2 regions of the Brochothrix thermosphacta DSM 20171 genome follow, and region 2 is predicted to be linked to the other one. Evidence: a T-box and tRNA genes for the amino acid it is inferred to sense, from the RefSeq annotation. Region 2 holds a T-box; the other holds one or more tRNA genes.
What was found. A T-box is a leader RNA that pairs with one kind of tRNA and senses whether it is charged. The one in region 2 lies ahead of V6S17_RS08315 (valine--tRNA ligase), so its partner is inferred to be a tRNA-Val.

Region 1: it has a tRNA-Val gene. The T-box ahead of V6S17_RS08315 (valine--tRNA ligase) is inferred to sense a tRNA for this amino acid. The anticodon was not compared.

The regions. Positions count from the first base shown of each region.
Region 1 covers NZ_CP145608.1:2,054,204-2,070,176, forward strand. Annotated here, with positions in the region: gene glmS (glutamine--fructose-6-phosphate transaminase (isomerizing)) at 1-656, opposite strand, end outside; gene deoB (phosphopentomutase) at 1,026-2,210, opposite strand; gene V6S17_RS10270 (sugar O-acetyltransferase) at 2,252-2,809, opposite strand; gene glmM (phosphoglucosamine mutase) at 3,015-4,364, opposite strand; gene V6S17_RS10280 (CdaR family protein) at 4,406-5,548, opposite strand; gene cdaA (diadenylate cyclase CdaA) at 5,545-6,354, opposite strand; gene V6S17_RS10290 (SDR family oxidoreductase) at 6,568-7,203, shown strand; tRNA gene V6S17_RS10295 (tRNA-Lys) at 7,380-7,452, opposite strand; tRNA gene V6S17_RS10300 (tRNA-Gln) at 7,462-7,536, opposite strand; tRNA gene V6S17_RS10305 (tRNA-Tyr) at 7,546-7,626, opposite strand; tRNA gene V6S17_RS10310 (tRNA-Val) at 7,658-7,730, opposite strand; tRNA gene V6S17_RS10315 (tRNA-Glu) at 7,761-7,832, opposite strand; gene V6S17_RS10320 (GNAT family N-acetyltransferase) at 8,062-8,547, shown strand; gene V6S17_RS10325 (NAD(P)-dependent oxidoreductase) at 8,560-9,459, opposite strand; gene V6S17_RS10330 (hypothetical protein) at 9,552-9,833, opposite strand; gene V6S17_RS10335 (hypothetical protein) at 9,999-10,172, shown strand; gene V6S17_RS10340 (MATE family efflux transporter) at 10,244-11,584, opposite strand; gene V6S17_RS10345 (TetR/AcrR family transcriptional regulator) at 11,577-12,182, opposite strand; gene V6S17_RS10350 (pyruvate oxidase) at 12,333-14,063, opposite strand; gene V6S17_RS10355 (DJ-1 family glyoxalase III) at 14,271-14,819, opposite strand; gene asd (archaetidylserine decarboxylase) at 14,835-15,599, opposite strand; gene V6S17_RS10365 (DedA family protein) at 15,592-15,973, opposite strand, start outside.
Region 2 covers NZ_CP145608.1:1,643,062-1,659,034, reverse strand. Annotated here, with positions in the region: gene tig (trigger factor) at 1-713, shown strand, start outside; gene clpX (ATP-dependent Clp protease ATP-binding subunit ClpX) at 971-2,224, shown strand; gene yihA (ribosome biogenesis GTP-binding protein YihA/YsxC) at 2,325-2,906, shown strand; gene hemL (glutamate-1-semialdehyde 2,1-aminomutase) at 2,918-4,231, shown strand; T-box leader at 4,262-4,477, shown strand; gene V6S17_RS08315 (valine--tRNA ligase) at 4,519-7,158, shown strand; gene V6S17_RS08310 (bifunctional folylpolyglutamate synthase/dihydrofolate synthase) at 7,177-8,484, shown strand; gene V6S17_RS08305 (prepilin peptidase) at 8,685-9,365, shown strand; gene radC (RadC family protein) at 9,344-10,018, shown strand; gene V6S17_RS08295 (rod shape-determining protein) at 10,338-11,354, shown strand; gene mreC (rod shape-determining protein MreC) at 11,433-12,284, shown strand; gene mreD (rod shape-determining protein MreD) at 12,302-12,853, shown strand; gene V6S17_RS08280 (septum site-determining protein MinC) at 12,883-13,569, shown strand; gene minD (septum site-determining protein MinD) at 13,572-14,366, shown strand; gene V6S17_RS08270 (RidA family protein) at 14,625-15,005, shown strand; ribosomal protein L21 leader region at 15,072-15,144, shown strand; gene rplU (50S ribosomal protein L21) at 15,160-15,468, shown strand; gene V6S17_RS08260 (ribosomal-processing cysteine protease Prp) at 15,497-15,838, shown strand; gene rpmA (50S ribosomal protein L27) at 15,844-15,973, shown strand, end outside.

The DNA.
Region 1 (15,973 bases), 410 kb from region 2:
CTCTCTGCTGTTAAAATACCATATTCACCATCATTAATTTCAACAAATTGATCGGTTTCTTTGATAACAGCCATAGCATCACTTGCGAGCATATTGCATTCAGCAGCTACACCGATTAGCAATGGACTTTTATTTTTAGCGAAAAAAAGTTCTCCTGGACGTTCACTATCAATTAAACCAAACGCAAATGAACCATCCAAAACATCTAACACATTACGGAAAATTTGTTCTGTTGATAAACCTTTTTCAGCAAATTTATCCATTAATTGCACAACAATCTCTGTATCTGTATCGCTTTGTAATGTAACCCCGTTTAAATACTGTTCTTCTAACTGACGGTAATTATCAATAACACCGTTATGAACAATCGTAAAACGACCTGATTGTGATTGATGTGGATGCGCATTTTCTTCATTTGGCACACCATGTGTCGCCCAACGTGTATGTCCAATTCCACAAGTACCAGTAGCGTCATTAGCTACGGCTTGACGTAAATCAGCGATACGTCCCTTAGTCTTAGTCGTAATAACTGTTTGATCATCAGCTACAAGGGCAATCCCCGCTGAATCATAACCACGATATTCCAATTTTTCTAAACCATCCAACAAAATATTTTTTGCATTTAACTTTCCAATATAACCAACAATTCCACACATCTTATAATTCCTCCTAAAGTGTATTAAACGCTTCAAGAAAGACCGTTGTTTACTCGGTTCTTGTGCAAACAGTCACCTGCTTGTTTTAACCTCGCATATCGACCCCAACAGGCCGGAAAGTATCCGCCGATTCCTCGATAACTTTCTCCTCGTCTACTTATTTAACTATAAGTACTGGCGCTAGCAATTAAGCTTTCAATAAATTGGTACAGTCTTAAACGTTTTATGTAACAAAGTAAATTTTACACCAATACGCTTATCAAAGTCAATTTTATTCATTATAAAATAAACAAAAAAGACATAATTCTATGTAAGAATTATGTCTTTTTATCAATTGGTATAGCTCAATTCCGATGACTAATGGAAATACTAGTTTAAATCACCTAAAAAGCTTTTTCCGTATGCTGGCATTTTAACACCAAAATTATCAGAAACTGTCGCTCCCAAATCAGCAAATGTTTCTCTTAATGCTAATTCACCGTTTCCTGTTAAGTTTTTCCCATAAACCAATAACGGTACATATTCACGTGTATGGTCTGTGCCTTTGTATGTCGGATCATTCCCATGATCGGCAGTGATAATCAAAAGATCATCCTCTTTCATGTTGGCGAATACCTCAGGTAAACGAGCATCAAATTCTTCCAATGCATCACCATAACCAATAGGATTACGACGGTGGCCATATACCGCATCAAAATCAACTAAGTTTAAGAAACTCATACCATGGAAATCAGATTTCAACACTTCAACAAACTTATCCATTCCATCCATGTTTGATTGTGTGCGGACTGCTTTCGTTACACCTTCGCCATCAAAAATATCTGAAATTTTCCCAATAGCGACAACATCTAAACCACCATCTTTAACATGATCCATAACTGTTTTATCAAATGGTTTGAGCGCATAATCGTGACGATTTGGCGTACGTGCAAAATCTGCTGCATTTGTCCCTAGATAAGGACGCGCAATAATACGTCCAAGCATATACGGGTCTTCACGTGTGATTTCACGACAGTACTCACAAATGCGGTACAATTCGTCTAATGGAATAACCTCTTCATGGGCAGCAATTTGCAACACTGAATCAGCTGATGTATAAACAATTAATGCACCTGTTTTCAATTGCTCTTCACCAAGTTCTTCTAGAATTTCTGTCCCACTGGCTGGTTTATTACCAATAACTTTTCGACCTGAGAAAGCTTCGATTTTTTCAATTAATTCATCAGGAAAACCATTTTCAAAGACACGGAAAGGCGTATCAATAAATAACCCCATGATCTCCCAATGACCTGTCATTGTATCTTTACCTGCTGATGTTTCTTGCATTTTTGTATAATAACCAAGTGCTGTTTCTGCTTTAGGAACGCTTTGTATTTCTTTAATATTCGAAAGACCTAAATCTGCTAAGTTAGGAACAGTTAAGCCGCCTTTTTCACGAGCTATATGCCCAAGTGTATCAACATCAAAATCACCAAATTCAGCTGCATCTGGTGCTTCTCCAATACCGACTGAATCCATTACAACTACATGTATACGTTTGAATTTTTCACTCATTTTTAAAACTTCCCTTCATTTTAAGTAATATGCCATCTTCATTATACTATGTCTTTTAACTTTTTAGCAGGATTTCCACCCACAAGTGTATTAGCTACAACGTCCTTGGTTACAACAGAACCTGAAGCAATGACTGCATTATCTCCAATTGTAACACCTGGATTAATAATAGCGCCGCCACCAATCCAAACATTGTTGCCAATATTAATTTCTTTGCCAAATTCAGCACCTGATATTCTTGTCTGTGCATCTAATGGGTGTGTTGCTGTGTAGAGATGAACCCCCGGCGCCAACATGCAGTTATCACCGATACGAATGACACACACATCTAAAAAAACACAATCAAAATTGGCATAAAAATCAGCACCAACATGGATATTATACCCGTAATCACAACGAATATTAGGTTCAATATAAGTATTTGTATCTGATGTTCCTAATAATTGTTTTAACAATGCTTTTCGTTCTTGGATGTCTATCTCCGATGTAGCGTTATATAATCGTGTTTTCGTTCGTGCTTGTGTTCGTTCAAAGACAAGTTCTGCATCCATTGAATTGTGCAGCTTGCCCGCTAACATTTTTTGCTTCTCAGTTAGCATTATCATACCTCCTTATTAACTTTCTACTCTCTCATTTTAACATATAAAACGCTTTCATCACATCGTTTGAACAAATTCTCTCTAACAGTTTTTACTTTTGTTCACATCGCTTTCATCAGTTGCTTTCGATAGCTCATCATCGTATGCATAAAAAAAGGGCTTCCTGCCAAAACTGTCAGCAAGAAACCCATTATATTTTATAATCCTATAAACCCATTTCTGTTTGTACAACTGCTACAATTTTATCGCAGTAATTTTCACAATCTTCTTCACTTGCCGCTTCAACCATAACACGTACTAACGGTTCTGTTCCTGAAGGTCTAACAAGGACACGGCCTTTATCGCCCATCAAAGCTTCTACCTCAGCAATAACAGCTGCAACAGTTTGGTTATCAGTGACATGATGTTTATCGGTTACACGCACGTTTACAAGCTTTTGCGGGTATTTATCCATTTGTTCAGCAAGTTCTGACATCTTTTTGCCCGATTGTTTTAAAATATCTACCAATTTGACCGCTACAAGCATACCATCACCTGTTGTATTATGATCTAATAAAACGATATGACCTGATTGTTCGCCACCAAAATTGAAATTATTCTTACGCATTTCAGCAACAACGTAACGGTCACCGACTTGAGTCATTACATCGTTAATACCAGCTTCTTCTAAGCCACGATGGAAACCAAGGTTGCTCATGACAGTTGAGACAACTGTGTTGTTTTTCAACAAACCTTTTTCAGATAAGTAATTACCAATGATAAACATTAATTGGTCACCATCAACAATATTACCTTTTTCATCAACTGCAATAATACGGTCACCATCACCATCAAACGCTACACCAACATCCGCTTCATTATCAACGACAAAACGTGCCAAAGCTTCTGGATGTGTCGAGCCAACACCATCATTAATGTTTAACCCATCTGGTGTAGAAGCCATTGTGAAGATATCAGCATCTAAGTCAGCAAACAATCGGTTAGCAAGTTGACTCGTTGCACCGTTAGCCATATCGATAGCTACCTTAACACCTGTAAACTCTTCACTTGCACAAGAACGTAGGTATTGTAGATATTTTGCTGAGCCTTCATAAAAGTCTTCAACTGATCCTAAACCATCGTCACTCGGGCGTGGTAGAGTATCCTCCGTTTGATCAAGCAACGCTTCAATTTCAAGTTCAGCTTCATCACTCAATTTGAAACCATCAGGTCCAAAAAATTTAATCCCATTATCCTGTACCGGATTATGTGATGCAGAAATCATAATACTTGCAGCAGCATCTTGTACGCGCGTTAGATAAGCTACACCAGGTGTCGAGATAACACCAAGACGCATTACTTCACAACCAACTGAAATAAGACCGGCAATTAGTGCCTGTTCTAACAACACACCTGATATTCTTGTATCACGACCTACAAGTACGCGCGGATGTTTTGTATCTGAGTGCTGCGTTAATACATAACCTCCAAAACGACCTAATTTAAAAACTAGCTCCGGTGTTAATTCTTGGTTAGCTACACCTCGTACGCCATCTGTTCCAAAATATTTACCCATTTTTTATTTCGCTCCTTTAAATTAATCCACGTTACAACTTATTATTCCGTTGTTTCTGAGGATGTATTAGTTTCTTTATTTTCAGTTTCACTATCAGACGTTGTTGCTTCATCAGTTGTGTTATTTTCAGCCTCTGTGTTTGTGTCTGTTGCTTTTTTTTCGCTACTTTCAATTACTTCTTCATTCTGTTCATTTGTTTCTTCTCTCACATTGTTTACTTTTTCCCCTGTACGAATTGTTACATTAATTGTTGGTGCTGAAACTAACTTTATGCCATCAGGCACCTGTATGTTAACTTTTTTTATGATATTACCACTCACATCACTCACATCACTGACATCAACTGGTACTTCGAGCGATTTTATTTTATCGAGCTCTTTTTCATCACCTTCTAAAGTGACTTGTGAAACATTAGAAGTCAAACTAGAAATAGTCAGATTGTTTTTTGGCTCTCCCTTTTGAATTAATGAAATCGGGATGCTTTTACCTGATTTTGAAATCGGTACTGTAATTTCAACAGACTTTTTACTTAATTGAACATTCGTGATTTTATTATAGTTATTATCAAGCACTGTTAAATTCGTTTTAATCGTTGTTGTCTCATTTAACGGTTGCTCAGATGTAACCTTAGCCTTTACAGCTGTAATATTTAAAATTGTATCTCGTGGTCCAGTCACCTTGATTTTATCGACATCTGAAGTAGGCGTTCCAGATTTATAGCCCGTAGCAATAAGCTGTGGTGATATTTCAGGTTCGACATTAAATTCCTTGGTGATTTTTTCTTGAATCGTTACAGTAATTTCAGCAGGCGTAACAGTCGCTTCGATACCCTCTGGTAAATTAGTCGGTTCCAGTTTGACTATCTGTGTACCTACAGATACATTCTGTAAATCAGCAACAACCGAAAAATCACCTTGCTGTTCCATCGCTTTAATTACATTGCGTGAACCTTTAACTTCCATTGTTACCTCTGAAGGCACACCAGAAATAACGATACCATCTGAATCATTTAATACCTTAACTTGAACACCAGTAATGACTTCTGTATCATTGCCTAACAAAGACAGGCCACTCTCTTGTGTTTTACTTGCTGTAGAATCTGTTGTCACACTGTAGAGTACAAGCGTTAAAACCAATGCTAACACTCTTAATGCCCAACGACTCGATAGTATGCGGTCAATCATTTTTTACGCCCCCTTTTTGGGAATATCCATAGGGTTTGTTTGCTCTCTTGTTTTTCGAACGTTTTTTCAAGATACGCTCGTAAATCGCTTAAACTTAACTCTTGTTGCATTTTTCCATTCATTGTTGTTGAGATGCCACCCGTTTCTTCTGATACGATGACTGTCAATGAATCCGTTACTTCAGAAATCCCCATCGCAGCACGGTGACGTGTTCCTAGCGATTTAGAAATCAACGGACTTTCTGATAAGGGTAAATAACCTGCTGCTGCTGCAATCTTATTATCCTTAATAATAACGGCACCATCATGTAAAGGCGTGTTGGGTATGAAAATATTGATGAGTAATTGTTCGGAAATATCAGCATCTAAAGGAATTCCCGTTTCAATATAATCATCTAACCCCGTCGTTCTCTCAATTGAAATCAATGCACCAATACGACGCTTAGCCATATACGAAACAGCTTTTTCAATTGATTCAATCAAATTCATACGTTCTTTCTCAGCTTGGTTTCTCTTACGTCCAAAAATATTTCCACGACCAATTTGTTCTAATGCACGTCGCAGTTCGGGTTGGAAAATAATAATAAACGCTAAAAATCCCCAAGTAAGTGCTTGATCTACTAACCATTCAATTGTTTTTAACTCGAAAAAACTACTCAAAAGTTTAACGATAACAATAATTAAAATCCCTTTAAGTAATTGCACAGCTTTAGTGCCACGCACAAGTAAGATGATTTTGTAAATCACAAACCAGACGACAAGTATATCAATTATACCCGCAATTCCCGGTAAATGTGATAGCAACATAAGCCTTCCTCCAATAGCTAATTAGTTAAACAGTTTCTTATTAAAAAACTCTTCTCTATTATATCATACTCTTTAATATCTTTCGGGTGAAACCAAAAGCCTTTAATTCTAAGATACTTTTCCACTTTTATCTATTGTAATAAGCACAATTTTTGGATGTATCTTAAAAAGAGCTTACAATAGAAGTATTACACATAGAAAGTAGGTATAAAAATGAATGTCTTAGTTATTGGAGCAAATGGTCAAATTGGGCAACAATTAGTTGCTAACATTGCAAAAAAAACAAAACATACGCCCTTCGCAATGATTCGTGATGAAAAACAGCGAGGTCACTTAGAAGCATTAGGTGCTGAAATTATCATTGGTGATTTACTCGAAGATTTTAGTTTTGCCTACAACAATATGGATGCGGTTATTTTCACAGCAGGTAGTGGTGGCAAAGGCGGTCCTGAATTAACAAAAAAAATCGATCAAGAAGCCGCTATTAAAGCCGCCACCATTGCCCAAGAAAAAGGCATACAACGCTTTATACTTGTCAGCACTATCCACTCCGGTGAAAGTGATAAAGTGCCTGAAGCGCTCGCTTACTACATGGAAGCAAAAGGTATTGCTGATCAAGCTGTTCTTGCAAGTGATTTAGCCTACACCATAGTAAGACCCGGCACATTAACAGATGACGGTGCTACGAACAAGTTTGCGACTTTTACAAACGAGGGCAATAATGCAATTACTCGTGCTGACGTTGCGTCATTCCTTACAGCAATTCTGTTCAAGGAGAATACCTACCGTAAAATTTTAACGATTCGTAATGGTGAACTTTCCTTATCGGACTATTTATTGAACATGTAACCTTCTATTATTGATTAAAGCATTGGTGATAACTCATCAATGCTTTTTTTATAAAAAAAGACGATTACAAGTTTTAGCACTAATCGTTGACTGTGTATCCCTATTATTTTTTCATCCTAATTTCTATGTGATAAAAAAAGACAAAAAAATACCTCGGCTACTGCCGAGATACTATATGAGCCGTGCTGGGCTCGAACCAGCGACCCTCTGATTAAAAGTCAGATGCTCTACCAACTGAGCTAACGGCTCTTATTATAATGGCTGGGGTGGCAGGGATCGAACCTACGCATGATGGAATCAAAATCCATTGCCTTACCGCTTGGCTACACCCCATTATAAGAGTGGAGGAGAGTGGATTCGAACCACTGAACCCTAAGGAACGGATTTACAGTCCGTCGCGTTTAGCCACTTCGCTACTCCTCCATATAAAATTAAAGTTGTTTTAAAAAAACAATGGGGGATGACGGGCTCGAACCGCCGACCCTCTGCTTGTAAGGCAGATGCTCTCCCAGCTGAGCTAATCCCCCTGCTGCTAAATATAACTAATATATAAGCAATGACCCGTACGGGATTCGAACCCGTGATACCGCCGTGAAAGGGCGGTGTCTTAACCGCTTGACCAACGGGCCTAAGATTTTTTGATGTGTCATTTGTTCCTTAACACAAAATCTATTATATAAAGAATAAACACATTTGTAAACCCTTTTTAACAAAATAAATCTTTTTCTTTTTTAAAATAGCTTTTACCCTTGATGTATATGGGTTCCTTCTTTTATATAATTTTCCAAACTCTCTTCTAAAAGCCCTTTTTTTGTTAAATCTGATATAATTTTATATAACTTAAAGGAGCTGATTATAGTGAAAAATTTAACGATTCGAAAAATACAAAAAGAAGATTATCCACAATTAGTTGCAATTGAAAATAGTGTGTGGACTGTCGAAAACACCCCGGGGATTGTTCACTATAATAATACTTCTGAATATATGAGTCGTTACCCTATTGGATCAAATTTTGTCGCTGTCGACGAAAACAATCATGTTCTAGGTGTTTTACAATATGAAAACGCGACACCCTTACCCACAAGTAATAAAACACTGAGTTTAAGTATCGCCGTTTCTCAGACAGCTCAAAATGCTGGTGCTGGTTCCGCTTTAATGAACCGTGTAAAAGACTATGCACGTGAACATAATTATAGAAAGCTAACACTACGTGCTTTAGGATCAAATGCACGCGCATTAGCTTTTTATCAAAAACATCAATTTGTGATTGAAGGACATCTCAAAGATGAATTTTATATTGATGGAAAATTTGTTGATGATTATTTACTCAGTTATTTTCTGTGAAAATATGTAAGTTTACAACACTCGGTTTTGAGGTTCTTCACCGTTCAATACTGCGGTTAAGTTAGCCACTGCATCACGTTCCATTCGATTTCTCGTTGCCAATGTAGCTGAGCCCATATGAGCTGTTACGACCACATTATCCAACGTTAATAGCGGATGATTTTGATTGATCGGTTCTTTCTCAAATACGTCAAGACCCGCACCGGCAATTACACCTGTTTTTAAAGCCTCATACAGCGCTGTTTCATCCACTGTTTTACCTCGACCAACATTAATGAAAAAAGCACTATCTTTCATTTTCGAAAAAGTTTTTTCATTCATTAAATGATGTGTTTCTTCACTGTATGGCGCAAGCATGACAACAAAGTCAGCTGCCTCTAAAAAACCATCTAAATCAGGGTAATGTTTGGCATCATATGCGACTTCAGCATTTTCATGACGAGATCTAGTATGATAAATAACATCCATTCCAAACCCAGCATGAGCGCGTTGTGCCACCGCTGTGCCGATGCGCCCCAATCCAATAATACCGATTGTTTTCTGATAAACATCTGTTCCGTAAAGGCCTGTTGCTGTATCGAGGGGGCCTTTTACCCATTCATTAGCCCTTATAGCACGATCAACAGTTGTTATCCTACGTGCCGCTGCAAGTAATAAGCCCATCGCTAAATCTGCCACAGTTTGAGTTAGTGCATCTGGCGCGTTAGTAATACTCACCTCTGCTTTATCAAAGGCATTCCAATCAAGCGTATCAAAACCAGCTGTTATATTACTTACTACTTCTAATTGAGGCATTTTTTGTAATTCCTCTGCACCCATTACAATCCCTGCACCTAAAAGACCATTTACAGTTGGAAGAGCCTCTTCAAATTCTGCTTTTTGCGTGGTTAAATAATCTGGTAAGTATTTCACGTTAAAACTCTTTTTCAATTCTTATAATAAATGCGTTTGAATTGTTCGATAGACAATGATATTCTTCATTTTCTTCTCCTCCTCAAGCAAATTTATTGGCGCACAAACAAACCTGCGTCGTTGTAATCAATAACAATATTAGCTACTTTTTCATTAAGTTCTTTGTTCCAGGCGACATTTAAATACCCATTAATTGGCATCACAATATCATCTGGCAAAGGCGCTTCTAATGACAATGAAAGGTGATGATGGGTTGCGTCACCGTGTTCACTCCCACAATCACACGAAGAGTCAAACACACAGATGGTGTCTAACGCTTCGTAAGCTGCTAATATTGGTGCTAAAAAAGCTTGTGCTTCATCTGTTACTTTCACAATATCCCTCCTCTATGACTACGTTCTCTTATATTATAAGCACTGCTTAAAGTGATAGCAACAGCCGTGCATTCAGGTTTGACAATTTTAAGCTTTTACCTTATGATTATCATTATGACAACATCAGGATAAGCAGTTCAAACCTGTCTAAGAGGAGGGAGTCGTATGAAATGGTTCGGCATTATATTATTAATCGTTGGTCTTGCCGCCATCTCAATTTCATTTAGCATTGCACACATCACTGGTTTAATTGTATGTGTAGCTGGCTTTTGCTTTGTTATTATCGGTACAATTCTATTATTTAAACATCAACCAAAAAGAACCAATCGATATTATTAAAAAAAACATCATCTGTACTTTTTTATAAATAAAAACGACTACTCCATATGGAGTAGTCGTTTTTTTATTTATTATAACGCCGTTAATTTATCTTTGCGCTTGATAAATATAAAGTAAACACTGAGTAAAATACAGATAATAAACTCTGCAATTGGTACCGCTAACCAAACACCTACTGTACCTAATAACGGTGTTAAAACAAGTAAGAATATAATAACCAACACGAATTCTCGAATAGCCGTAATAAAAATCGCAAAATTCACATGGCCACTTGTTTGCATAAATGTAATCAATACAAAGTTAGTTCCCATAAATAAATAGGCGAAGAAGAATATACGAATACTCTCAGTTCCTAACGCAATTAATTCTGGCGTAAATGAACCAAATAACGAGATAATCTGTGTCGTGAACACTTGACCTATAACAATAATCACAAGACCAATGATCACTGATGACGTAATCCCATACTTCACAATCGCTTTTTGTTCCTTATACATTTTCGCACCTTGATAATACGAAATAAGTGGTTGTGTTGCTGAACTTAAACCTAGGAATAGTAATAAGGCGATACTGTGTGTGTAATTCACAATCGAAAATGCCGCCGCACCCATCGTTCCAGCTGCACTTACAATCGCAATGTTATATGCAATCGTGAAAACTGAAATTCCCATTTCAGCTAAGAAACTCGGGAAACCGATATAAAAGAAACTCTTTAAATACCAATTGCCTTTAAATTTAAAATTAAACTTCAAATTATTAGATTTGTGCACAAAATGGGTAAGTAATACGAGGATACCTACTGCTGCAGCGATAATCAAACCTAATGCCGCAGACATAATGCCCCACTTCAATACAATCAAGAAATAGTAATTCAAACCAATATTAACAACAGCAGTAACAATTAATACAATCATCGCTAACATCGGAGAACCATCGTTTCTAACGAATAAACTCAACATATTCTCTAAGGTTAATACAAATCCGAATAGTAAAAAGATATGTAAATACTCTGATGCCATGGGTGTAATTTCTGCATTTGCACCCAACCATGATAATAAATTATCACCTAATAATCCTAAAGTTGAACTCACTACTATTGATATACTAACAATTAAAAACACTGCTTGAGTGAAAATTGTCTGTGCTTTTTTTCTATCACCCTCACCCATTGCTTGTGAGTATCGAGTCGTCGCTCCTACACCAATCCATAATGACATTGCAACATAAAAACTGTACACTGGAATAACGATATTAACTGCTGCTAAAGCAGTTGCGCCTAAAGCATGACCGACAAAAACACCATCCATCACGACATTTATCGCCATCAGCATCATTCCGAACATTGAAGGTATCGCATATTTCGCAAATACCAACAATGGATTTTTATCTTTCATAGCATCTAATTTATTCATTGTCTCCTCCTTCAAACCCATTAACATCTGTTTCTATTTTTTTAAGATATATCTCTAAGAACAATTTAAAAGCAGACATTATCTGCTCATCGCTTTCTTGACGCATTGTATCTGACATGCCATAAAGACTGCCAACGATGAGGTTCACATGCGTATTCATCTGTCCCGTTTCGATATTATAGTACCCTTCACTCACACCGCGAGACAATATAAAAGCAATAGATTCTTGATCGCATTCGACCCAGCGTTCCTTTTCTTTCTGCTTAGAATCTGCATCACCTAAAAATTCATCAAAGGCTTTGCGTAAGGGATGGCGTAAATCTTCGTAAATAAACACATGAAAAAAACCTTGTAACTGCACGCTAGGATGACAAGTTTCCGCTTTAATCCGTTCCCAAGTGACAACCCATTCATCTTCCCAGTCTTTTAAAATGATTTCGAAAAGGGCTGCTTTACTTTTATAATGATACAAAATATTGCTACGGGTTGTCCCCACTTCATCTGCTATCATTTGCAACGATGCGTCGTTATAACCTTTCTCAACAAAAAGACGCTGCGCCGCTACTAGAATCGCTTGCTTTTTCAATTCTTTTTTCATGAATTAACCTCCTCAAAAAAACTGACCACCTGTTCAGTTTATGATATTTATAAAAAAATGTCAATAAAAAAAGAACTATCTTTAGAAGATAGCTCCAATTTCACATACGTTCATCACAATTGCTCTATTAAAAATTAAACACTCATCATTTTAAAAGAATTGGCGCATTACATCTTTTAACGGTGGCATTGACGCAATTCGTTTTTCCTCTAAAGCCGTTCTAATCTCAAATTTCGCAAAACCTTTTGCTTCATCCATCACAATTTTACCTGGTAGTGGTGCTGCTTCAGGATCAACAACAACATCGATAATTACTGGACAATTATCTGCTTTCGCTGCTGTAAACACCGCTTCTAAATCAGCGGTGTTCTCAACACGGTAGCCCTTACCACCACACGCTTCTGCGTATTTGGCAAAATTGATATCGCCATGATCAATTCCATAATTCAACTGACCTTGAGCTTGTTGTTCATATTTAATAAACGATAATTGCTTATTGCTTAAAACAACATTAATTATTGGTAAATCATAATAAACTGCTGTAGCAAAATCTTGCATTACCATTGAAAATGCACCATCTCCTTGTAAAGAGATAACTTGTCTATTTGGATAAGCAATTTTAGAAGCAATTGCTCCTGGTAAAGCACAACCCATTGTGCCTAACCAAGCCGACACAAGAAAATCATTTTTTTGACCTAGCTTCAAATAGCGAGTGCTCCATACAGTTGAAGTCCCAACATCTATTGAGAAAATAGCATCCTCATCAGCGATACGTTGCATTTGTTTAATGACTGCTTGTGGTGCGATTGGTGAAGTGTCACGAGCCATATGTTCTTCCATCCATTTCCACCACGTTTGCATATTTTTAGTACAAGCTTGTAAGAACGGACGGTTGGTTACTTCTTCACCATGAGCTGTTAAGTACGCCAACGCTTCTTTGGAATCGCCTACAATACCGACTGTAACATCATGTCTTTTCCCCATGCGTGAAGGTTCTATTTCAATTTGAATACATTTAACATCTTTAGGTAAATAAGTTCCGTATGGATAATCGTTACCTACCATTAATAATAAATCAGCTTCTTGCATTGCTTCAAAAGCTGGTTTTGTTCCAATTTTCCCAATGTTCCCTAAATAATTTGAATGTTCATCAGGCATAATTCCTTTTCCTGGCAAGGTTGACATCACTGGAATATCAAATCGTTCTGAAAAAGCCAAAACTTCAGCTTTCGCTTTTTTTGTACCCGTACCAATTAACATTACCGGTTTTTTTGACTCATTAATCAATGCCACTGCAGCTTCTAAATCAGGCGTATTTAACCCTACTTGTGTTGGCTTTTTAGCTTCTTTAACACGTTCTACTGTATCAACAATTTTGTTAGCAGGAATATCATCAGGAATTATAACAACTGCTACGCCTCGTTTCTCATATGCTGTACGAATCGCTTGATCAACAATAAGTGGTAATTGTTCTGGACGAGTAATTTCCTTGTTAAAGACAGCAACATCTTCGAAAATTGCTGAAGTATTTACCTCTTGAAAATAATCGCTATTTGCAAGGTCACTCGGTATTTGACCAACTAACACCAATTGCGGTACTTTATCCATTTTCGCATCATACATTCCGTTTAATAAATGAATCGCCCCAGGACCACCGATTGATAACGCAACTCCGATTTTTCCTGTCAATTTTGTATAGGCTGCTGCCGAAAGTGAAGCAACTTCTTCATGACGCACATGGATGAACTTAATAGCTTCCTGTTCTTTTTGTAACGCATCAACGATATGATCAATTGAATCTCCTGGTAGTCCATAAACATGGTCTACATCCCAATTTTTCAATACATTCACTACTGCGCTACCTGCATTAATTTTCGCCATTTTATATTCCTCCTCAGGTTGAAAACCTATTCTATCTTCCTTGATTACACCCTCATACTAACAACAATATTTTTATTTTTCAACAATTCAATTCACAATCTCACTTTACAAACACATTGATAATACTATGTTATAACAGTTAAATACCCTGTTTTTCACAAATTAAAAACGATAGTAGTTACCTACTATCGTTCACTTTAAAACTTATTATTTATGCAAAATCGCTAACGAAATTTCATTCGCTACATCAGGATAACCTAATTCTGAAACAAGTATTAAGGCGAATTCAATTGTTGTTCCAGCAGCACGTGATGTAATAATATGCCCTGAAATAACCACTGACTTTTCTTCATAAATTGGTGTCACTATTTGCGGTTTCATCGCTGGAAAACTGGTAGCATGGTGCCCTTTTAAAATACCAGCTTCTTCCAATGCAATCGGTGCCGCACAGATTGCTGCGATTTTCAATTTCGCTTGGTGATGACGTTTAATTATCTGTTGCACAACAGGATCTGAGCGCAATGCTTCTGCACTGCCGCCACCACCTGGAAGGTAGATGAGATCAAATTGTTTTTCTGCGACTGTATCTAATGTAATATCCGCATTCACCTCAATTTGATGCGCACCCTTCACCGTTATATCATTGGTTAATGAGGCCACTTGTACATCAAACTCTGCTCGTCTAAAAATGTCAATTGCGCTAATAGCCTCTATTTCCTCAAAACCTTCAGCTAAAAATACCAATACATCTGTCATGTTATCAACACCCCTTTATTTATAGTCAGCAATCCCACTTCGTACTTTAATAAATTTACCTGGCGCAAGATCTTGCTGCCATTCTAGTTGTTTATCTGGTGACAGTAATACTACCGTTGATCCAAACGTAAAGTAGCCTACTTCTTGCCCTTGTTTTTCAGAACCTGCCTCATAACTATCAACAATCGAATTGATATTCAATGCACCTACAGCAATCAATAGGGTCTCTTCACCAATTTGATAAGCAATACGATGATTTTTAACATATAATTTATCAACGTTATCAAGTCCCCAATCATTGACAGGAAAACTGACCTTACCAAATTCAGCAAGCTTCTTTACTTTACCCGTTACTGGAGAATGATATCGATGGTATTGACTTGGACTGAGGTAAACGATAATAAAACTGCCTCCATTACCAAATTTCCCAGCAGTTCGATCATCTAACAACTCATTTAATCGATACTTTGTTCCTTTGACAGTAAATGTTTGTTCTTTATCAATTTCACCAAACTCTTGAACAAATCCGTCTACAGGACTTACCCAATCATTTGCTGCTATCGGACGTTTCTCTAAATTAATTTCGCGTGCAAAAAATGCAGATAAACTCTTGTAACTTTTTATATCTGCTACCATATCACCTTGATTTATTTGATAATGCTTTGCAAAAACAGGGATCAATGGACGACTTATTTTTGATAAAGTTAGCGCCTTCAACGGATATGAAAAAAAGCCTAATGAAAGAATACGTGCACCTATAATTAATAATTTATTAAACATTTAAAACTCCTATAAATTTACCAATGAGTATAAAAAACGAGCTCCATATAAGAGCACCTGCAAAGGCAAAAACCATATATTTTTTTAATGAAATCTTAGAAATTCCACAGAAATAACAAATTGCGTGTCGAAAACCAGGAATAAAATAACCAAAGGTTACTGTGTAATAACCAAACTTCATCATCCATTTTTCAACACGTAAAAGTCTTTTGGTGGTTAAACCAATCCACTTCCCCACACGATAAATAATTGGGCGGCCTATTTTAGACCCAACAAAGTAACTGACAACCATCCCTAAAAAAGAACCTAAAGTTGCAATCAGTATTGCAACTGGTGTACTTAAAAAACCGACACTACAATAGTATCCGATCGTC
Region 2 (15,973 bases):
TAGGTTCTAACTCATTCATCCCAGGATTTGAAGAACAATTAGAAGGCAAAAAAGCTGGCGAAAACGTTTCTGTAAACGTAACATTCCCAGAAGATTACCAAGCAGAAGACTTAGCTGGTAAAGCTGTAGAATTCAAAGTTGCAATTCACGAAGTTAAAACAAAAGAAGTGCCAGAATTAGATGATGAATTAGCTAAAGATATCGATAACGAAGTTGAAACGCTTGCTGAATTAACTGAAAAAGTTAAAGCACGTTTAACTGAAGATAAAGCGACTAAAGCTGTTCAAGCTAAAGAAAACCAAGCTTTAGGTCAAGCTGTAGAGAACGCTGAAGTTGACGTTCCTGAAGTAATGATCGAACAAGAAACTGAAATGTTGAAAAAACAATTCACTCAAGATATCGAAGCACAAGGTTTAACTACTGAACTTTACTTCCAGTTCACTGGTCAAACTGAAGAAGCTTTAAACGAGCAAATGGCAACAGATGCTGGTGGACGTGTGAAAACTAACTTAGTTTTAGATGCAATTGCTAAAGCTGAAGGCATTGAAGTAACTGAAGAAGAAGTTAACGAAGAAGTTGCACGTTTAGCTGAAATGTACAAAATGGATGTACCAACTGTCCGTATGGCATTAGGTGACCTTACAACTGTTACTGAAGATTTACAAATCCGTAAAGCAGTTAAATTTGTTGTTGATAACTCAGTAGAAGCGTAAACTGATAAAATAACATATTGAAAACACTGTCGCCTTGTAGGAAGATACCTTTCCTACAAGGTGTTTTTTATTGCTAGAAATCAGTAAATGATGATTGTGACAGGCGTTTGAAATAAGCTGTTTGATTGTAAGTGTTTTAGTTGCAAGTTAATACATCAATGAGTATAGTTATGGTAGTATAAAACATTATTCGAAAGAGAGATATTGCTAAGCAATTACTTTCTTTAGGTAACCAGTTGATTTAAGGAGTGACGTACGTGTCAAAATTTGATGAAAAAAACCAATTGAAATGTTCATTTTGTGGTAAACCACAGGATGAAGTTAAAAAATTAATTGCAGGTCCAGGCGTTTATATCTGTGATGAGTGTGTTGATTTATGTAATGAAATTATTATTGAAGAGTTGGAACTGGCACCAACAGCACCAATTTTTGAAGAATTACCAAAACCAAGTGAGTTACGTTCAACATTAGATGAATATGTTATTGGGCAAGATCGTGCAAAACGTGCATTATCAGTTGCCGTATATAACCACTATAAACGTATCCAAGCGACTGCTTCACAAAGCGAAGGCGACGTTGAATTGCAAAAAAGCAACATTTGTTTAATCGGACCTACGGGTAGTGGTAAAACATTGCTTGCTCAAACATTAGCTCGCGTGCTAGATGTGCCATTTGCAATAGCAGATGCTACAAGTTTAACTGAAGCGGGTTATGTTGGAGAAGATGTTGAAAACATTCTCTTGAAACTTATTCAAGCAGCTGACTTCGATGTAGAACGTGCTGAAAAAGGGATTATTTATATCGATGAGATCGATAAAGTTGCCCGTAAATCAGAAAACACTTCTATTACACGTGATGTGTCTGGTGAAGGTGTGCAACAAGCATTGCTTAAAATTTTAGAAGGTACAGTTGCAAGCGTGCCACCTCAAGGTGGACGTAAACATCCTAACCAAGAATTTATCCAAATCGATACAAGTAAAATTCTCTTTATCGTTGGTGGTGCTTTTGATGGTGTTGAAGATATTGTTCGTAACCGTCTAGGTGAAAAAGTAATTGGCTTTGGTAAGGAAAGCGTTAAATTTAATGAGAATGAATCATTAATGCAAAAGGTTGTTCCTGAAGACCTCTTGAAATTTGGTTTGATTCCTGAATTTATCGGTCGATTACCTGTTATGGCAACCTTAGAGTTGTTAGATGAGCCAACGTTGATTTCAATATTGACGCAACCTAAAAATGCTTTAATCAAGCAATACCAACGTTTGTTAGAGTTAGATGAAGTTGAACTTGAAGTCACTGAAGATGCTTTAAGTGCAATTGCGCTATTAGCAATCGAACGTCGTACTGGAGCGCGTGGTTTACGTTCAATCATCGAGCATATTATGCTTGACGTAATGTATGAAGTGCCAACACGTGAAGATGTTATTAAATGTAAAATCACTGCTGACGTTGTGAATGAAAAAGCACAACCAATCCTTATTCTAAATGATGGTTCAGAAGTAGCAATGGCATAGCGATTGTTAGTTTTGTAGTGTATAATGTAAAATGAGCAAGTAAATAAGCTAACTACCTTGTGCATGTTAAAGCAAGGTAGTTTTTTTAAGGAGCGAGACGATGAAAGTTAATCAAGTAGAATTATTAATCAGTGCTGTCCGACCGGATCAGTACCCTAAAGCCTTATTGCCAGAGTTCGCTTTAGCAGGTCGTTCGAATGTCGGGAAATCGTCATTTATCAACCGCATGTTACAACGAAAAGCAATGGCACGTATCTCATCAAAGCCTGGTAAAACACAAACACTTAATTTTTATGAAGTTGAAAAGAAATTAATTTTTGTTGATGTACCTGGATATGGTTATGCTAAAATTTCTAAAAGTGAACGCGCCAAATGGGGCGTAATGATGGAAACGTATATGACAGATCGAGCACCGTTACGTGCGGTGATTCAAATTGTAGATATGCGCCATAAACCATCGAATGATGATGTAACGATGTATGAGTTTCTGAAACATCATGGTATCCGTGTCATTATTATTGCGACAAAAGCAGATAAAATTCCAAAAGGTCGCTGGCAAAAAAGTATTAAAGAAATTAAAGAAACACTTGGTTTTGACCCAGATGATAATATCGTTATGTTTTCATCTGAAACTGGTTTAGGAAAAGACCAAGCATGGAAGATTATTGAAAAATTCATGTAAGGGGTGAGTAGATGTCGAAACGTAACATCATAAAATCGCAAACAGCTTTCAAAGAGGCTGTGACTAAAATGCCAGGTGGTGTAAGTAGTCCAGTTCGTGCATTTAACTCTGTTGATACAGATCCTGTTTATTTTGATCGTGGCAAAGGCGCGTATTTATACGATATTGATGGCAACAAATACATTGATTATGTATTATCATGGGGGCCTCTTATTTTAGGGCATGCAAATGATAAAGTCGTGCGTGCTGTTCAAGAAACGGCAGCAAAAGGTATGAGTTTTGGCGCGAATCATCTCAGTGAATTAGCATTGGTTGACGAAGTTATTAAACGTGTACCATCTGCAGAATCAGTGCGTTTTGTTAACTCGGGTACTGAGGCGACAATGAGTGCGCTTCGTCTTGCTAGAGGCTATACAGGACGTGATTTGATTATTAAATGTGTCGGTAGTTACCACGGTCATGGCGATTCGTTATTAATCAAAGCAGGATCAGGAGTAGCAACTTTAGGCTTACCTGATTCTCCCGGTGTGCCTAAAGGAACTGTTCGTGATACTATTACAGTGCCGTATAATGATTTAGAAGCTGTTGAAGCGGTTTTCAAACAATATAAAGATCAAGTAGCGGCGATTATCGTTGAACCGGTTGCGGGTAATATGGGTGTTGTTCCACCAGTAGAGAACTACCTTGAAGGTTTACGTGAAATTACTAAACGTCATCAAGCGTTATTGATTTTTGATGAAGTGATGACAGGGTTCCGCGTTGGAATAAATTGTGCACAAGGGTACTTCGGTGTAACTCCAGATTTAACGTGTTTAGGTAAGGTTATCGGTGGCGGAATGCCAGTAGGTGCTTATGCAGGACCACGTGAGATTATGGATAATGTGGCACCAAGCGGCCCCATTTATCAAGCAGGAACATTATCAGGTAATCCTTTAGCGATGACTGCGGGTGTGGAGACATTGCGTCAGTTAACGCCTGCTGTTTATGATGATTTTACAATTCGAATTGATCAGTTAACAGACGGTATAAAAACAATCGGTAAAGCACATCAAATTCCTGTAACGGTTAATCGTGCGGGGTCAATGTTTGGCTTTTTCTTTGCTGAAGGACCTATCGCTAATTTTGAGGATGTGAACCGTGCCGATTTAAAACTGTTCAGTCATTATTATCGTGAAATGAGTGAACGCGGTATTTATTTACCTCCTTCTCAATTTGAAGGTTTGTTTATCTCAACAGAACATACAAAAGCAGATATTGATACAACGTTGAATGCGATGGAAGATACCTTTAAACAACTCCAATTATTGACGAACAGCGCTCGCTAGTGCTACAATAATGGAAACATAAATAGTAGACCAACAACGATGATGAGGAAGAGTAAATGGGTGGATTAGTATAGAGAGGAAACGGGTGCTGGAAGTTTCTCTAATTGCCGATTGAACGTAGCCTTTGAGTTGCTTTTTTGAACTAATAGTAGAAAAAGCCGGTGCGAGCCGTTACAGAAATGAAGTGCTAAACGTTAATCGTTTGGTATAAAGGTGGTACCGCGGAATGCTCTTTTCGTCCTTTCTAGGATGATTAGAGTATTTTTTTATGCGCAGAAAGGATGATTATAATGACAGAAAAACAAACATTAGCAACAAAATATGAACCACAATCTATTGAAGAAGGCCGCTACGACTGGTGGGTAAAACAAGGCTTTTTTGAAGCAACAGGAGACACAGCTAAGAAACCGTTTAGTGTTGTTATTCCGCCACCCAATGTAACAGGTAAATTACACTTAGGACATGCTTGGGATACGACGTTGCAAGATATTATTACACGTCAAAAACGTATGCAAGGTTACGATGTTTTATGGTTGCCAGGTATGGACCATGCAGGTATCGCGACTCAAGCTAAGGTTGAAGCGAAACTACGTGAAGAAGGCGTCACACGCTATGATTTAGGACGTGAAAAATTTGTTGAACAAGTATGGGATTGGAAAGAAGAATATGCCGGTCATATTCGTCAACAATGGGGTAAATTAGGTTTAGGTTTAGACTATTCTAAAGAGCGCTTTACATTGGATGCAGGTCTTAATACAGCTGTTAATAAAGTGTTCGTTGATCTTTATAAAAAAGGTTTAATTTATCGTGGGGAACGTATCATTAACTGGGATCCAGCAGCTAAAACAGCATTATCTGATATTGAAGTTATCCACAAAGATGTAGCCGGTCACTTCTATCATTTGCGTTACCCGTTAACAGATGGTTCAGGTTTCTTAGAAGTTGCGACAACTCGTCCTGAAACGATTCCTGGTGATACAGCTGTAGCAGTCCATCCAGATGATGAACGTTACCAAAAATACATTGGTAAAACAATTAAATTACCGTTGATGGACCGAGAAATTCCAATCATTGCTGATGAATATGTTGAACGTGAATTTGGTTCAGGCGTTGTTAAAATCACACCCGCACATGATCCTAATGATTTTGAAGTAGGTGAACGTCATGATTTACCGCGTATTATTGTTATGCATGAAGATGGTTCGATGAACGAGAATGCTGGTAAATACGAAGGTATGGACCGTTTTGAATGTCGCAAAGCGATTATTAAAGATTTTGAAGCGCTTGATCTTGTTGTGAAAATTGAAGATCATCCTCATTCAGTGGGCCATTCAGAGCGTACAGATGCAGTTGTTGAACCCTATTTATCAAAACAATGGTTTGTTAAAATGACGCCGTTGGCAGAACAAGCATTGGCTTTACAAAAATCGGAAGATAAAGTTAACTTTGTACCTGACCGTTTTGATGCCCAATATGTACGTTGGATGGAAAATATTCATGATTGGTGTATCTCTCGTCAATTATGGTGGGGACACCAAATTCCTGCTTGGTACAATGAAGCAGGCGAAATTCATGTTGGCATGGAAGCACCAGCTGGCGAAGGTTGGACACGAGATAACGACGTATTAGACACATGGTTCTCTTCTGCTTTATGGCCATTTTCAACAATGGGTTGGCCGGAAGAAGATGCCGAAATGTACAATCGTTATTTCCCAACAAATGTATTGGTAACTGGTTATGATATTATTGCTTTCTGGGTGTCACGTATGATTTTCCAATCAGTTGAATTTACTGGCCGCCGTCCCTTTGAAGATGCACTGATTCATGGTCTTGTACGTGATGAAGAAGGACGTAAAATGTCTAAATCATTAGGTAATGGTGTGGATCCAATTGATGTTATTGAGAAATACGGTGCGGATTCGTTACGTTACTTCTTAACAACAGGAACATCACCGGGTCAAGATTTACGTTTTAGCTATGAAAAAGTAGAAGCAACGTGGAACTTTATCAATAAAATTTGGAATGCTTCACGTTTTGTAATGATGAATATTGAAGGTATGGAAGCAAAAGATATTGATTTGAGCAACGTAACAGATGTAAGTGATCAATGGATTTTAACTCGTCTAAATGAAACTATTGCGAAAGTAACTGAGCTATCTGAACGTTATGAGTATGGTGAAGTAGGTCGTCACTTAAATAACTTTATTTGGGATGATTATTGTGATTGGTACATTGAAATTAGTAAAATTACTCTATACGGTGAAGATGAAGCATCTAAAGCAACAACGAAAGCTGTTTTAGCTTACGTATTAGATAATATTTTACGTTTATTGCACCCATTCATGCCGTTTGTTACTGAAGAAATTTGGCAACAACTTCCTACAGAGGGCGAAACAATTGTTACAGCTGCATGGCCAACTGTGCGTGAAGAGCTTAATAATGCAACAGCAGCAGATGCAATGAAATTGTATGTTGAAGTGATTCGTGCAGTACGTACGATCCGTACAGAAGTAAATACACCGTTAAGTCGTCCGATTACAATGATGATTAAAGCAAAAACACCAGAAATTAAAGCGTTATTACTTGAAAATCAATCATACATTGAACGATTCTGTAATCCTGAGTCATTGACGATTGATACAGAATTAGAAGTACCGACGCAAGTTATGACAGCTGTTGTAACAGGTGCTGAAATTTACTTACCACTTCAAGGTTTGATTGATGTTGCAGCTGAAACAGAACGTTTAACGAAAGAGCTCGATAAATTAAAAAATGAGGTTTCTCGTGTACAAGGTAAATTGAAAAATGAACGTTTTGTTGCAAACGCACCTGATGAAGTTGTGGTGGCAGAGCGCGCGAAAGAACAAGATTATTTAGAGAAATACGCATTAGTTGAACAACGTATTGCTGATTTAGCAAGTCTGTAAATAAAAAGGGTGAAGACGATGACATTACGATATGAGGAAGCGGTGGATTGGATTCATTCACGCTTACGATTAGGTATTAAACCAGGGTTAGAACGGATGTTGTATCTGTTAGAACAATTAGGACATCCAGAACAGAAAAATAAATGGATACATGTTGCTGGTACGAATGGCAAAGGTTCCACTGTTTCTTTTATGCGAACAGTACTGCAAGATTCTGGTTATGAGGTAGGGACATTTACTTCTCCCTACATTGAAAGCTTTAATGAACGTATCAGTGTGAATGGTGTTCCGATTAGTGATGAAAGTATCGTAGCGTTAGTTGAGAAATTTCAACCAATCGTTGAGGGAATGCAAGATAGTCCTTTTGGAGAACCGACTGAATTTGAAGTTGTCACCGCGATGTTTTTTGAGTATTTCGCAACGATGCACCCGATTGATATCGGTATTGTTGAGGTAGGACTAGGGGGACGCTTAGATTGTACGAATGTCTTTACGCCTCTATTGTCTGTCATTACTACGATTGGAATGGATCATATCGGCATTTTAGGTGATACATTAGCTAAAATTGCATCGCAAAAAGCGGGTATCATTAAACGAAATGTGCCAGTTATTTCTGGCGTCACGCAGTTGGAGTTACAACCGTTATTCCAACAGTGGGCTGCTGAGCAAGAGGCTCCCTATTATGCATCTGGTGCTGATTTTAAACTAACCGCAGTTGCAGATGACCGTTTCCATTTTGAAAATAGAGAAAATCGTTTAGCTGATATTGAAGTAGGCTTAGTAGGTGCGCATCAATTACGAAATGCGGCTGTTGCTATTCAAGCGCTGCTGCTGTTGCCGGAGCATTATTCGAATATAACAGAAGCGACCATTCGAAAAGGTATTGCTCGAGCGTCTTGGCCGGGTCGCTTTGAAAAATTGAGTGAAGCGCCAGTTCTTATTATTGATGGTGCACATAATAATGAAGGAATTGAAACGTTTGTTCAAACGATGTCAACAGAATACCCGACACAAAAAAGTTATGTGCTCTTTTCAGCATTAACAGATAAACCAATTGACCAAATGATTAGCCGTTTACAGACTTGTTTTGCTGAAAACGTTATTCTCACTACATTTGATTACCCACGAGCATTAACTGCAGCGGAGTTACAAGTGAAGTCAGAAAAGTTAAACGTTCAGGTAGAAGTAGAATGGCAAAGTACGCTGCTCGAACTGATAAATAAAGCGAAAGCAGAAGCAGCTATTGTTTCAATAACAGGCTCACTCTACTTTATTGCTGAAGTAAGAGCCTTCTTACTAAAGCGTATCGCTGCAACAATTAAATAGAATTATACCGAAGCATCTCTAATGCTAGTTATCAACTAGTGCTAGGGATGTTTTTTTATTTTAAATAGGAGTACTGCGAAAAAAAGGCTGTTTGCGTGCTTTTAATAGTGATTTTAGTAGAGTCTCACAGAATAAAAATGCAAATTGAGCTTTAGGTACAAGCAATCCTGGTTGTTATACTAACAGCAAAGGAGAAAACGATGATTATAATTGGTTTTATGTTGAGTTCTTTCGTCTATTGGAGTGTTGAAAATTATTGTAATCAAAAATCATGGTGGCGAAAACGTTCGTGTTGTGATCAGTGTTTGGTGCGTTTAAAGGTAATTGATTTAATTCCCTTTATTAGCTTTATGTTATTGAGAGGACGAGCTTCGTGTTGCAATGGGATTATTTCAAAAAAATATTTTATAACAGAAGTTATAGTTGTCGTTTTAATGCTACCTCTAGGATTCGAAATAACGTTGACGAATCTACTTGAAGGCATAGTAGTGCTATTGCTTTTTTGGATGACGCTTGTCGATTATCAGACGTTGCATATACCCATCCCGATAGTTGTCGTTATAATGATGATTGGTTTGTATCTCAGAGAAACGGCATGTGAGGGTACGATTTTAATCCCTTTACTGTTGTGTGTTTTATTATATATAATCTTTCGTCATTCGCTAGGAAGCGGTGATATTTGGTTATTTGCGGCTTTGAGCACATGGATGGATGTGATAACTTTTATGTTTTTTGTGGGATTTTCCGCAGTGTTAGCGCTGGTTTATGTCATTTTAATGGATCGCCAAGGATTAGTACCATTTTGCCCTTTTATCGGGAGTAGTTTTTATATAGTAATAGTAATGGAGGAGGTTTTTCGATGGGCACACAATCAGCTTTAGTCGATTTGCCACGTGAGCGCTTAATAAATGGTGGAGCTGCCGAACTCTCGTTGCAAGAATTGCTAATGGTTATCTTACAATCAGGTACACGCGTATTGCCTGTAAGTGAATTGGCGATAAATGTATTGCATAATTATCAAGAACTAGCCGATTTGCATACTACGACACACAGTGAGTTGATGACAATTAATGGGATTGGTCCTGTTAAAGCTTCGCAAATACTGGCGGCTCTCGAATTTGGACGCCGCTTTGCTAAAGTTCCTTTTGAAATAAAAAAAGTTATTAAAACACCTGAAGATGCGGTCGGTGTGGTAATGTCTGATATGCGTTATCTTAAACAAGAACATTTTGTTTGTTTATATCTTAATTCTAAAAATCATTTATTAAAACGCAAAACATTGTATATTGGAGGTGTTAATGAAACGATGATTTCCCCACGTGAAGTTTATCTTAAGGCGTTACAATATGATGCAGTGAGCTTTATTTGTTTTCATAATCATCCCTCTGGCGATGTCACACCTTCCTTAGCGGATGAAAAAGCGACGGTTCGTTTGCATGAAAGTGGTTTATTGTTGGGGATACGTATGATTGATCATATTATTATTGGTGATGGAAAATTTTATAGCATGAAGAGGGCAGGCGTATTTGTTTGAAAAAGGCATACAAACGTTCGTCTTTTTACGTTTGTTTTATACAAAAATAGAGAAATACAGTCAATATGTTGTTTTTAGCCGACAATTTATTTTAAAAAAAGGATAGCTATGTTAAAATAGTGAACATGATGGTTAGTTTCATTTTTAGCTGAGGCATTATAAAAAGAACAGTGTGATTGTATGTATTTGATATGATGGATTCACATACAGTATATGATATAATGATAGAGTGACAAAAGTTAGAGACACATTGAATTGAAATGATGAATAATAATATAGAGAATACGATAAAAATCAACTTTTAAAGGAGTCTTAAAAAATGTTTAATTTCGGAAGCAAGGATATTGGTATAGATTTAGGGACAGCAAACACATTGGTATATGTAAAAGGTAAAGGTATCGCTTTACGTGAACCATCTGTAGTTGCAATTAATAAAGATTCAGGTCAAATCGTAGCTGTCGGAAGTGACGCACGTAACATGATTGGTCGTACACCAGGTAACATCGTTGCAATTCGTCCAATGAAAGACGGAGTTATTGCTGATTATGATATTACCGCAGCAATGATGAAATATTACATTAACAAGTTAAACAAAGGCATGGGTATTGGTAAACCGCATGTAATGATTTGTATACCAGTTGGAGTAACTGGGGTTGAAGAGCGTGCAGTAATTGATGCAACTCGTCAAGCAGGCGCTCGTGATGCTTATACGATTGAAGAACCATTCGCTGCTGCAATTGGAGCGGGATTACCTGTTTGGGAACCTACGGGTAGTATGGTAGTAGACATCGGTGGTGGTACAACTGAAGTTGCGATTATTTCACTTGGTGGTATCGTTACTGCTGTATCAGAACGTACGGCTGGTGATAAATTAGATGAAGCGATTGTTAATTACATTAGAAAAACATATAACCTATTAATTGGTGAGCGTACTGCAGAGCAAATTAAAATGGAAATTGGATCAGCTAATGTTGAAGGTTTAGAAAAACAAACAACCGATATTCGTGGTCGTGATTTAGTGACTGGTTTACCGAAAACAATTGAAATTACAGCAGCTGAAATTTGCACAGCTTTACATGATTCAGTTATGCAAGTAATTGATGCTGTTAAAACAACATTAGAAAGTACGCCTCCTGAATTAGCTGCTGATATTATGGACAGAGGAATCGTCCTAACAGGTGGTGGCGCATTGTTACACAACATTGATCGCTTAATCTCAGAGGAAACAAACATGCCAGTCGTTATTGCAGAAGATCCATTGGATTGTGTAGCAATTGGTACAGGTAAATCATTAGATAATATTGATTTGTTTAAAAACGCTAAAAAATCTAGATAAATTCTGAACTAAGACAGTGTAATTTGCTGTCTTATTCATTATCCATTAATATCAAATTAAATATGTTGAGGTGTTGTTATGCCACGTTTTTTCTTGAATAAACGTTTATTGATTCTACTAGTTGCAGTAGTCTTATTTGTAAGTCTGGTTGGATTTACTTCACGTGATCGTGAAAATGCTTCTTTGCCAGAGCTTTTTGTATATGATGTTGTTGGATTCGCATCTAATATTATTTCCAAACCAGTAAATTTTGTTGTCGGTATTTTTTCTGGTGCAAAAGATTTGAGTTCTACTTATGAGGAAAACAAATCATTAAAAGAACAAGTTGAACAACTTGGACAGTTGCAAAGTGATGTTGTCACGCTAAAACGTGAAAATGCAGAACTCAAACAACAAACAGACGTTAAAAGCACGTTATCTGAATTCGATCCGATTTCAGCACTTGTTATTTCTCGTGATCCAGACGGTTGGTTTGATCAAGTGACAATCAACAAAGGTTCGCTTGATGGTATTAAGCCGAATATGGCTGTTACTACTGGGAAAGGTTTAGTTGGTAAAATTAAATCTGTCAGTGCTAAATCATCCTCAGTTGAGCTTTTAAGTTCTTCAGATTCAAGAACGCGTATTTCTGCTGCAATCCAAGGTAAAGATAATAAAAAAGCTTATGGTATCGTAAGTGGTTACAATAAAGAAGAAAATACCATTCAATTAACGCAATTACCCATTGATCAAAAATATAAAAAAGGTCAAAAAGTCGTAACAACAGGTTACGGTGGTCGTTTCCCAGCAGGTCTTTTAATTGGTGAAATTAAAGATGTTGAGAATGATCAGTTTGGTTTATCACAAACAGCTAATATAAAAACTGAAGCTGATTTGTATGATTTTGATACGGTATTTGTTGCTAAAAGAACAGTGGATACAGATTCATAGGTTAAGGAGGAGCTCGCATGAATAGAATACCTGCAAGAATCCTTCTGCCTATCATTATGGGTTTGGTTTTCATTCTTGAAAATACAGTCAGCTTCTACTTTGCACGCACACTTTTTTATGGTGAGACGAGATTCATTCCTCATTTCATTATTGTGATGTTAGTGATGATGGTTGTTTATTTACCAAGAAACCAAGTGATGATTTATGCATTGGTATTAGGATTAGTATATGATATATATAACATCGGAATTATTGGCATTTACTTTGCGTTATTTCCAGTTGTTGTTTATATTTCGCAAAAATTACTTCATTATCTTCAAGGAACATTTATTATGATTCTGCTTGTTTCAATTTTCGGTGTGGCAATAAGTGAGTTTGGAGCCTACCTGATATTTTCAAGTATGAAGAGTGTATCAATAGCGTTTTTACCTTATGTGACAACGCGATTAACAACGACATTATTATTTAATATTGCTTATTTTCTAATTATTTACTTTCCATTTATGTTATTACTTAAACGTTGGAAACGTGAAACCAAAGGATTATCCTCTACACATGTTAAATTATGATGCATAGATTATAAATCTAGGGAGGTTCTATGATGGATAAAAAACCTGTTCAATTAAAAGGCACGAAAGATGGTATTGTTCTTAATCTATCCGATGAATCGGGCTATAAAGAATTGATAAATGAATTAAAAACGATGTTAAGTACAAGACAAAATAAGACGGTAGATGAAACGTCTAAACGTTCACCCGTAATTGTTGAAACAGGTGCTAGAATTTTAAGTAAAGGTTTTCAAGAACAGATTATTCGTATCATTCATGACGAAAGTGACTTAATAGTTAGTCGCATCCAAACGTCTGTTATGACGAGAGCAGCAGCTAAAAAGTGGAAGCATGAAGATGAGGTTTTTCCTGTCTCACGTTTAATTCGTTCGGGACAATTGGTTGAATCACAGGCGCATATCCTTGTTGTTGGAGAGGTGAATCCTGGCGGTCATGTTGAAGTTATTGAGCATGCGTTTGTATTAGGTGATGTAAAGGGAACAATACACGCAGGAAAAAATGGTAATATGAAAGCTGTTATCATGGGTTGTTTTCATTACCCAGCACAGCTACGAATTGCTTCGAGTGTTCGAACGATTGATAAAGAAGAAGCAATTGCATTATCATCGCGAATGTCCGTTGCGTACTTAGATAAAGAAAATAATATTGCAATTGAAGAATTGAGTAAATATAGTGACGTGAAATCGATTTTTGCAGTTGAAAAAGGGGGACGCTAAACGTGGGCGAGGCAATCGTTATTACATCTGGAAAAGGTGGCGTCGGTAAGTCGACAACTTCCGCTAATCTAGGTACAGCACTTGCGTTGCAAGGAAAGAAAGTTTGCCTAATTGATATGGATATTGGTTTGCGAAACCTCGATGTTATTCTAGGGTTAGAAAACCGTATTGTCTATGATATTGTGGATGTTGTTGCAGGTCGTTGCAAATTACATCAAGCGTTAGTTAAAGACAAGCGTTTTGATGGTGATTTATTCTTACTTCCCGCAGCTCAAAATTCAGATAAAGATGCTATTACAGGAGATGAGATGAAGACGCTCATTGACAGTATGCGTGAAGATTATGATTATATCATTCTTGATTGCCCAGCCGGTATCGAGCAAGGCTTTAAGAATGCTATTGCTGGAGCTGATCGAGCAATTGTTGTAGCTACGCCAGAAATCTCATCAGTACGTGATGCTGATCGAATTATTGGTTTGTTGGAGCAGCAAGAAATGCCAGCACCAAAATTGATTGTTAATCGTATTCGTGTGAATATGGTTGAAGACGGCCGTTCGATGACAATTGAAGATATTACATCACATTTATCTATTGAATTATTAGGAATAATTCTGGACGATGAAGCCGTGATTGAATCTTCGAATAGTGGACAGCCTGTAGTGCTATCTAACACATCAAAGGCTTCAATAGGTTACCGCAATATTGCGCGACGTATACAGGGCGAATCAGTGCCTCTAATGGACATTAAAGAAAAGAAATTAGGGTTTTTCCAACGCTTATTCGGTAAAAAAGCATAGAGACTAGAGTGAACCTTTAAAAAGGTTCACTCTTTTTATGTTGGTAGAAGTAATGTTTTCATGGACATAAATCAATCGTATCGTACGAAAAAATTCCTGTTAATGACATTGAAACGCTTAACCTCTATAATCGCTAAGAAAAAACCTTATTTCCAGTTGATAACAGTCTATCCTCTGACAAAAAAGGTTCACTTTTGTTTGCTGAGTTAAAATAAAAATATGATACAATGAGAACATCATAACTAAGGAGGAACAACAATGAAAACCATTCAAACATTAGATGCACCACAAGCAATAGGTCCATATTCTCAGGGTCAAATAGTTGGCGATTTACATTTCTTTTCAGGACAAATTCCGTTGGATCCACAAACGGGGGAAATGGTTGGCGAAACAATCGCGGAACAAACAGATCAAGTCATGAAAAACATCAAGGCTTTACTAGAAAGTTGTGGTGGAAACTATTCAAATATTGTTAAAACAACAATATTCACAACTGATTTAGGTGGTTTTGCTGAATTGAATGAAGCATATTCCGCTGCTCTAGGAGAGGTTTGTCCGGCTCGTAGTTGTGTTGAAGTTGCAGCATTACCTAAAAATGCTTTAGTAGAAATAGAAATGATTGCAGAAATCAAAAAATAATCTGATTAATCATTGACGATGAACAGCTGATATGATATATTAAGATATGTTATGTATGTAGCACCCGTGCTACTGTAACCGCTCATTTCAGGTATTAAGAACCCAGTGTCGCCTGTAAGTGGCGAGTCTAAGTAATCAAGAGGAGGTGCAAAGAATGTACGCAATTATTAAAACAGGTGGTAAACAATTAAAAGTTGAAGAAGGCCAAGTAATCTACATCGAGAAATTAGATGTTGAAGCTGGAGCTGAAATTACATTCGACGAAGTATTATTCGTTGGTGGTGATTCAGTTAAGGTTGGTGCTCCTTTGATTGAAGGCGCAACTGTAACTGGTACTGTTGAAAAACACGGTCGCCAAAAGAAAGTTATCGTTTTCAAATTCAAGCCTAAGAAAAACTATCACAAAACACAAGGTCACCGTCAACCTTATACAAAAGTAACGATTGGTAAAATCAACGCTTAAGTAAAAGACGATTAAGGACTGATGACGTGTGATAAAAGTAAATGTAAACCGATTGAAAGAATCAAAGGAAATCGTTGCGATAGAAATGACAGGACACGCTGATTATGCGGAATCTGGTAAAGATTTAGTATGTGCAGGTGCTTCAACTGTGATTTTTGGGATGATTAATGCAATTAGTTTGCATATTGGCCAACTACCGCATATTGAAGAAGAGGATGATGGAGGTTACCTTTATTATTCACTACCCGTTGATTTATCAGATGAGGACCATAGAGATGTTCAATTGTTAGCGGAAGCTCTATTAACACAGTTCACTACCTTAGAAGAAAGTTATACTGAATTTATTCAGATAAAAAATAGCTGGAGGTGAAACATATGTTATTAAAATTAAATATCCAATATTTTGCCCATAAAAAAGGTGGCGGTTCTACTGCCAACGGTCGTGATTCACAATCTAAGCGTTTAGGCGCTAAGAGTGCTGACGGACAATTCGTAAGCGGTGGTT